One region of the Streptomyces sp. NPDC029152 genome, then DNA from elsewhere that is predicted to be linked to it. Evidence: predicted binding sites of a transcription regulator. Region 1 holds the regulator's gene; the other holds the start of a gene.

Evidence for each region. Region 1 encodes HspR, which represses chaperone genes until heat shock. Its sites were predicted from a motif close to TTGAGNNNNNNNNNCTCAA; they were not measured.
Region 2: the regulator HspR is predicted to act here: its motif matches at 977-995, upstream of lon (endopeptidase La).

What each region holds. Positions count from the first base shown of each region.
Region 1 covers NZ_JBVHWR010000003.1:241,844-245,646, reverse strand. Annotated here, with positions in the region: gene dnaK (molecular chaperone DnaK) at 1-309, shown strand, start outside; gene grpE (nucleotide exchange factor GrpE) at 306-953, shown strand; gene dnaJ (molecular chaperone DnaJ) at 996-2,180, shown strand; gene ACZ4V6_RS07750 (heat shock protein transcriptional repressor HspR) at 2,186-2,641, shown strand; gene ACZ4V6_RS07745 (sugar ABC transporter substrate-binding protein) at 2,888-3,803, shown strand, end outside.
Region 2 covers NZ_JBVHWR010000005.1:144,452-148,254, reverse strand. Annotated here, with positions in the region: gene ACZ4V6_RS12910 (response regulator transcription factor) at 1-30, opposite strand, end outside; gene ACZ4V6_RS12905 (spermine/spermidine synthase domain-containing protein) at 144-833, opposite strand; gene lon (endopeptidase La) at 1,018-3,441, shown strand; gene ACZ4V6_RS12895 (lysozyme) at 3,631-3,803, opposite strand, start outside.

The DNA of each region.
Region 1 (3,803 bases):
TACCAGACCGAGAAGTTCCTCAAGGACAACGAGGACAAGGTCCCCGGCGAGGTCAAGACGGAGGTCGAGCAGGCCGTCGCCGAGCTGAAGGAGAAGCTCAAGGGCGAGGACTCCGCCGAGATCCGCACCGCCACCGAGAAGGTCGCCGCCGTCTCGCAGAAGCTGGGCCAGGCCATGTACGCCGACGCCCAGGGCGCGCAGGCCGCCGGCGGCGAGGCCCCGGGTGCCGGTGCCGGTGACAAGAGCGCCGACGACGACGTCGTCGACGCCGAGATCGTGGACGACGAGCGCAAGGACGGTGCGGCGTGACCGAGGAGACCCCGGGCTTCGACGAGAAGCCCGACGTCCCCTCTGGCGCAGCCCCTGACGCCGCCGAACCGACGGCCGCCTCCGAGGAGGAGGCGGCCCCGGCCGGGGACGCGAGTGAGAACGCGGGTCTGGTGGCCCAGCTGGATCAGGCACGCACGGCGCTCGGCGAGCGCACGGCGGACCTCCAGCGCCTCCAGGCCGAGTACCAGAACTACCGCCGCCGGGTCGAGCGGGACCGCGTCGCGGTCAAGGAGATCGCCGTGGCGAACCTCCTGTCCGAGCTGCTTCCCGTGCTCGACGACGTCGGCCGCGCCCGGGAGCACGGCGAACTCGTCGGCGGGTTCAAGTCCGTCGCGGAGTCGCTGGAGACCGTGGTGGCCAAGATGGGCCTCCAGCAGTTCGGCAAGGAGGGCGAGCCCTTCGACCCGACGATCCACGAGGCCCTGATGCACTCCTACGCACCGGACGTCACCGAGACGACGTGCGTGGCGATTCTGCAGCCCGGGTACCGGATCGGCGAGCGCACCATCCGCCCCGCGCGGGTGGCCGTGGCCGAGCCGCAGCCGGGTGCGCAGACCGTCAAGGCCGAGGAGCCGGCCGAGGCGGCCGACGACAAGGAGAACGGTGGCCCGGAGGAGGGCTGACGTCACGACGTACGCGTACGCAGGAGAGGAGGGACGTCGGGGATGAGCACCAAGGACTTCATCGAGAAGGACTACTACAAGGTCCTCGGCGTCCCCAAGGACGCCACCGAGGCCGAGATCAAGAAGGCGTACCGGAAGCTCGCCCGCGAGTTCCACCCGGACGCCAACAAGGGCAACACGAAGGCCGAGGAGCGCTTCAAGGAGATCTCCGAGGCGAACGACGTCCTCGGTGACCCCAAGAAGCGCAAGGAGTACGACGACGCCCGCGCGCTGTTCGGCAACGGCGGGTTCCGCCCGGGGCCGGGCGCGGGCGGCGGCGGCACCTTCAACTTCGACCTGGGCGACCTCTTCGGAGGCGCCCAGGGCGGGGCCGGCGGCTTCGGCGGCGGTCTCGGGGACGTCTTCGGGGGCCTGTTCAACCGCACCGGCGCCGGCGGGACCGGCGCCGGCACGCGGACCCAGCCGCGGCGCGGCCAGGACGTCGAGTCCGAGGTCACCCTCAGCTTCACGGAGGCGATCGAGGGCGCGACGGTCCCGCTGCGCATGTCCAGCCAGCAGCCCTGCAAGGCCTGTTCGGGCACCGGCGACAAGAACGGCACGCCGCGCGTGTGCCCGACCTGCGTCGGCACCGGCCAGGTCGCCCGGGGCTCCGGCGGCGGCTTCTCGCTGACCGACCCCTGCCCGGACTGCAAGGGCCGCGGCCTGATCTCGGAGAACCCCTGCGACGTCTGCAAGGGCTCCGGACGCGCCAAGTCCTCGCGGACGATGCAGGTCCGCATCCCGGCCGGGGTGGCGGACGGGCAGCGCATCCGGCTGCGCGGCAAGGGCGCGCCGGGCGAGCGGGGCGGCCCGGCGGGCGACCTGTACGTGGTGGTCCACGTCAAGGAACACCCCGTCTTCGGCCGCAAGGGCGACAACCTCACCGTCACCGTCCCGGTCACCTTCGCCGAGGCGGCGCTCGGCGGCGAGGTCCGCGTCCCGACCCTGGGCGGTCCGCCCGTCACGCTGAAGCTGCCGGCGGGCACGCCGGGCGGGCGCACCATGCGCGCCCGGGGCAAGGGCGCGGTCCGCAAGGACGGCACCCGCGGCGACCTCCTGGTCACCGTGGAGGTGAGTGTCCCGAAGGACCTGTCGGGGAAGGCTCGTGACGCGCTCGAGGCGTATCGCGAGGTGACCGCGGACGAGGATCCGCGGGCGGAGCTGTTCCAGGCCGCGAAGGGAGCTTGACGGGAATGGACGGTCGTCGACGCAACCCGTATGAACTGACCGAGGACACCCCGGTCTACGTCATCTCGGTGGCGGCCCAGCTCTCCGGTCTGCACCCGCAGACGCTGCGCCAGTACGACCGCCTCGGCCTGGTCTCCCCCGACCGCACGGCCGGGCGCGGCCGGCGCTACTCGGCCCGCGACATCGAACTGCTCCGCCAGGTGCAGCAGTTGTCGCAGGACGAGGGCATCAACCTGGCCGGAATCAAGCGCATCATCGAACTGGAGAACCAGGTCGCCGCGCTCCAGTCCCGCATAGCGGAGCTGTCGGACGCGCTGGAGGGCGCGGCCACGGCGATGCGCCAGCGGGAGGCGGCGGTGCACGCGTCGTACCGCCGTGACCTGGTGCCGTACCAGGAGGTCCAGCAGACCAGTGCGCTGGTGGTGTGGCGGCCCAAGCGGCAGCAGCAGACGCCGGACTGACGCCGCGTGAGGATTCCGCGAAGGGGCCCGGAGGTTCGCCCGAACCTCCGGGCCCCTTCGCGTGCCCCTCGCGTGGAAGGCCTGTAAAGGGAGTCGGGAGGTGATTCCGCTCCGTCTCCACATCGGCTGCGGAGCGTGGTGTTGTCATCTCGTTAAGTGGTTCCGCTTGACGATGACGGCGGCGACGCGTTGGCTTTTCAGTCACCTGGGTTGCAATGCGGCCCCCGCGTCCGGAAGGCACCAGAAGTGAGCTCCTGCATCCGTCGTATCGCCATATCCCTGGCAGCGTCCACGATGTCCGTTTCGCTGGTCGGCTGTGGTGCGCTGGGCGCTTCGGAGAGCAGTGACGGCGCGAGCCCGTCGAAGGGCGACGACATCACGGTGGGCCTGCTGCTGCCGGAGACGGCGAACACGCGCTACGAGCAGTTCGACCACCCGTACTTCGAGAAGAAGATCGCCTCCCTCACCCGCGAGCAGGGCAAGGTCGAGTACGCCAACGCCGGGGCGAGCGCCTCCAAGCAGGCCGCGCAGATGCAGAAGATGATCGACGACAAGGTCGACGCCATCGTCCTGGACGCCGTGGACTCGCACGACATCGCGTCGAGCGTGCAGAAGGCCGAGGACGCCGGCATCCCGGTCATCGCCTACGACCGGCTGGCCGAGGGCCCGATCGACGCCTACATCTCCTTCGACAACGAGCTGGTCGGCGAGGTCCAGGGGCGCTCCCTCGTCGAGGCGCTCGGCGGCGAGGCGGACACCTCCGACAAGATCGTCATGATGAACGGCTCGTCCACCGACCCGAACGCCAAGCAGTTCAAGGCCGGTGCGATGTCCGAGCTGAACGGCAAGGTGACCATCGCCCAGTCCTTCGACACCAAGGACTGGGCGCCGGAGAACGCCGAGGCGAACATGGCGGAGGCGATCGAGGCGATCGGCGCGAAGAACATCGCCGGCGTCTACTCCGCCAACGACGGCATGGCGGGCGGCATCATCGACGCCCTGGAGGCGGCGGGCGTCACCGACCTGCCGCCCATCACCGGTCAGGACGCGGAGCTGCCGGCGGTCCAGCGGATCGTCGCCGGCGAGCAGTACATGAGCGTCTACAAGCCCTACCCGCAGGAGGCCGAGAGCGCCGCGGAGATGGTCGTGGCGTACCTCCAGG
Region 2 (3,803 bases), on a different contig from region 1:
GCCGTTGTGGGAGGTCTGTGTCTGCTCCATCGCCCGCCCCTGAGGTGTGCTTTCCGGAATCCGTGGGGTGATCCCATGACTGCGCTCGACGCTTGAATGATCGGCGTCAGGGCAGCAGCGTACGGGGATGCACCACGGCTTTGCTATCCAGGCCCGATGCCGAGGTGGACGACGTCCGGAACGCCCCGGGCAACGGGGATCTCTTCGGTACGCACCTGTTGGAACCCGGCATTACGCAAGGTTTCTTCGAATTCCGGAGAGGGCTGCGCGGACCATACGGCGAGCACCCCTTTGGGCCTCAACACCCTTGCGCAGCACGCGAGTCCGGCCGGTGAGTACAACCCGTCGTTGCCCTCGGTGACGGTCCAGTCGGGGCCGTTGTCGATGTCGAGGCACAGCGCGTCGTACGTGGCGGAAGTCTCATTGACGTACTCCACCAGATCCGCCTCGACGATCTCCGTGCGCGGGTCGGCCAGCGCCCCGGCGGACACCTCGGCCAGGGGTCCGGCGCGGTGCCAGTCGATGACGGCGCGTTCGCGTTCGACGACCGCGATCCGGCCCCAGCGGGGGTCGGCGGCCGCGTGGACGAGCGAGAAGCCGACGCCGAGCCCGCCGATGAGCACGTGCGGCGCCGCGCGCCCGTCGAGCGCCTCGGCCGCCGCGTCCACGAGCCGCCGCTCGGAGCGTCCGTCGGAGGTGTCCATCAGGAAGCAGCCGTTCGCGATGATCTGCAGCAGCGCCCCGTGCCGGCGCAGGACGACCTCGCCGTACGGGCCCTCGCGACGGTCCAGGACTTCCGGCGTGTCGGAGGAGTCGTAAGAGGTGATGGGCATCGGCCCATCCTGGCACCCCCGGTGGGAGGAATGGGCGGGGTTCCGGCCGTGCTGTGGTGCGTGGGGGCGGCTTCCGCCGGGCACCGCCCCCTTGATCGCTCACGGCGAACAGAGTCCCGGGAACAATCATCGGCTCCCGAGCATTGAGTCGGCATAACTCAACTTGACTGCCGAAGGGGAGATCATGGCTGCTGAGTCCACGGCGTTCACACCGCTCACCCTGCCCGTGCTGCCGCTCGACGACGAGATCGTGCTGCCCGGGATGGTGGTCCCGCTGGATCTGAGCGATTCCGAGGTGCGGGCCGCGGTGGAGGCCGCGCAGGCCGCCGCCAGGGACGAACCCGGCAAGCCCCGGGTCCTGCTGGTGCCGCGCATCGACGGCACCTACGCGAAGACCGGTGTCCTCGGCACGGTCGAACAGGTCGGCCGCCTCGCCGACGGCGACCCGGGCGCCCTCATCCGGGGCCGGAGCAGGGTGAGGATCGGCGCAGGCACCACCGGCCCCGGTGCCGCGCTGTGGGTCGAGGGCACGCGGATCGACGAGAGCGTGCCCGAGCCGCTGCCCGGGCAGGTCACCGAACTCGTCAAGGAGTACAAGGCCCTCGCCACCGCCTGGCTGCGCAAGCGCGGGGCCTGGCAGGTCGTGGACCGCGTCCAGGCCATCGACGACGTCTCGGCGCTCGCCGACAACTCCGGCTACTCGCCGTTCCTGACCACCGAGCAGAAGGTCGAGCTGCTGGAGACCGCCGACCCGGTGGCCCGCCTCAAGCTCGCCACGAAGCAGCTGCGCGACCACCTCGCCGAGCAGGAGGTCGCCGAGACCATCGCCAAGGACGTCCAGGAGGGCGTCGACAAGCAGCAGCGCGAGTTCCTGCTGCGGCGCCAGCTGGAGGCCGTCCGCAAGGAACTGCGGGAGCTCAACGGCGAGCAGGAGGGCGAGGAGTCCGACGACTACCGCGCCCGTGTCGAGGCCGCCGACCTGCCCGAGAAGGTCCGGGAGGCCGCGCTCAAGGAGGTCGACAAGCTCGAGCGGTCCTCCGACCAGTCCCCCGAGGGCTCGTGGATCCGCACCTGGCTCGACACGGTCCTGGAGATGCCGTGGAACGAGCGCACCGAGGACGCCTACGACATCCAGGGCGCCCAGGCCGTCCTGGACGCCGAGCACGCGGGCCTGCAGGACGTGAAGGAACGGATCACCGAGTACCTGGCCGTGCGCAAGCGGCGCAACGACCGCGGCCTCGGTGTCGTCGGCGGCCGGCGCGGCGGTGCCGTGCTGGCCCTGGTGGGGCCGCCCGGCGTCGGCAAGACGTCGCTCGGCGAGTCCGTCGCCCACGCCATGGGGCGCAAGTTCGTCCGCGTCGCCCTGGGCGGTGTCCGCGACGAGGCCGAGATCCGCGGCCACCGCCGTACGTACGTCGGCGCGCTGCCCGGCCGGATCGTGCGGGCGATCAAGGAGGCCGGGTCGATGAACCCGGTCGTGCTCCTGGACGAGATCGACAAGGTGGGCTCCGACTTCCGGGGCGACCCGGCCGCGGCCCTGCTGGAGGTCCTCGACCCGGCCCAGAACCACACCTTCCGGGACCACTACCTGGAGGTCGAGCTCGACCTGTCCGACGTCGTCTTCCTGGCCACCGCCAATGTGCTGGAGGCGATCCCGGAGGCGCTGGCCGACCGCATGGAGATCGTGCGGCTGGACGGCTACACCGAGGACGAGAAGATCGTCATCGCCCGTGACCACCTGCTCCCGCGCCAGCTGGAGCGGGCCGGTCTGGACGAGGACGAGGTCACGATCGACGAGGGCGCGCTGCGCAGGCTGGCCGGCGAGTACACCCGCGAGGCCGGCGTGCGCACCCTGGAGCGGTCGATCGCGCGGCTGCTGCGCAAGGTGGCGGCCCAGCACGAGCTGGGCGAGCGGGAACTGCCGTTCACCGTCACCGACGGCGACCTGCGCGACCTGATCGGCCGGCCGCACCACGTGCCGGAGTCCGCGCAGGACCCCGCCGAGCGGCGCACCTCGGTGCCGGGCGTGGCCACGGGCCTCGCGGTCACCGGCGCGGGCGGCGACGTGCTGTACGTCGAGGCGTCGCTGGCCGACCCGGAGACGGGCGCGGCGGGTCTGACGCTGACCGGACAGCTGGGCGACGTGATGAAGGAGTCCGCGCAGATCGCGCTGAGCTTCCTGCGCAGCCACGGCGCCGAGCTGGAGCTGCCGGTGGCCGACCTGAAGGACCGGGGCGTGCACATCCACTTCCCGGCGGGCGCGGTCCCCAAGGACGGCCCGAGCGCCGGCATCACGATGACGACGGCGCTGGCCTCGCTGTTGTCCGGGCGGCTGGTCCGCACCGACGTGGCGATGACCGGCGAGGTCTCGCTGACCGGCCGGGTCCTGCCGATCGGCGGGGTGAAGCAGAAGCTGCTCGCCGCGCACCGGGCCGGGATCACCACGGTGATCATCCCGAAGCGCAACGAGCCCGACCTGGACGACGTCCCGGCTCAGGTGCTGGACAAGCTCGACGTCCACGCCGTCACCGACGTCCGCCAGGTCCTGGAGCTGGCCCTGGCACCGGCGACGAGCGGTGCCGAGCCGGAGGTTCCGGTCGCGGCGTGACGGACGCGACCGGGAGAGGTGAGGGCCCGGGTCCCCGCGCGGGGACCCGGGCCCGGCCCCTGTGCGGGGCGGCCGTCGGCGAGCGCCTCGGCCCGGTGCTCAGCCGTCGGCGAGTGCCTGGACGCGGTCCGGGGCGCCGTTGCTGTGTTTGTCCGGGGGCAACCCCGGGCCCCCGGCCGGGGGTGTCGCTCAGCCGTTGGCGAGTGCCTGGACGCGGTCCAGGGCGCCGTTGAACTTGTCGTGGTCCCCGACCGTCGGACCGGACGAGGTGTACTGCCACATCGTGTAGTAGCCCCAGCCGGCCGGCAGCGTCCCCACCGTGGAGGCGTACCGGGCGATCCACAGCGGGTTGTTCGCGGCGA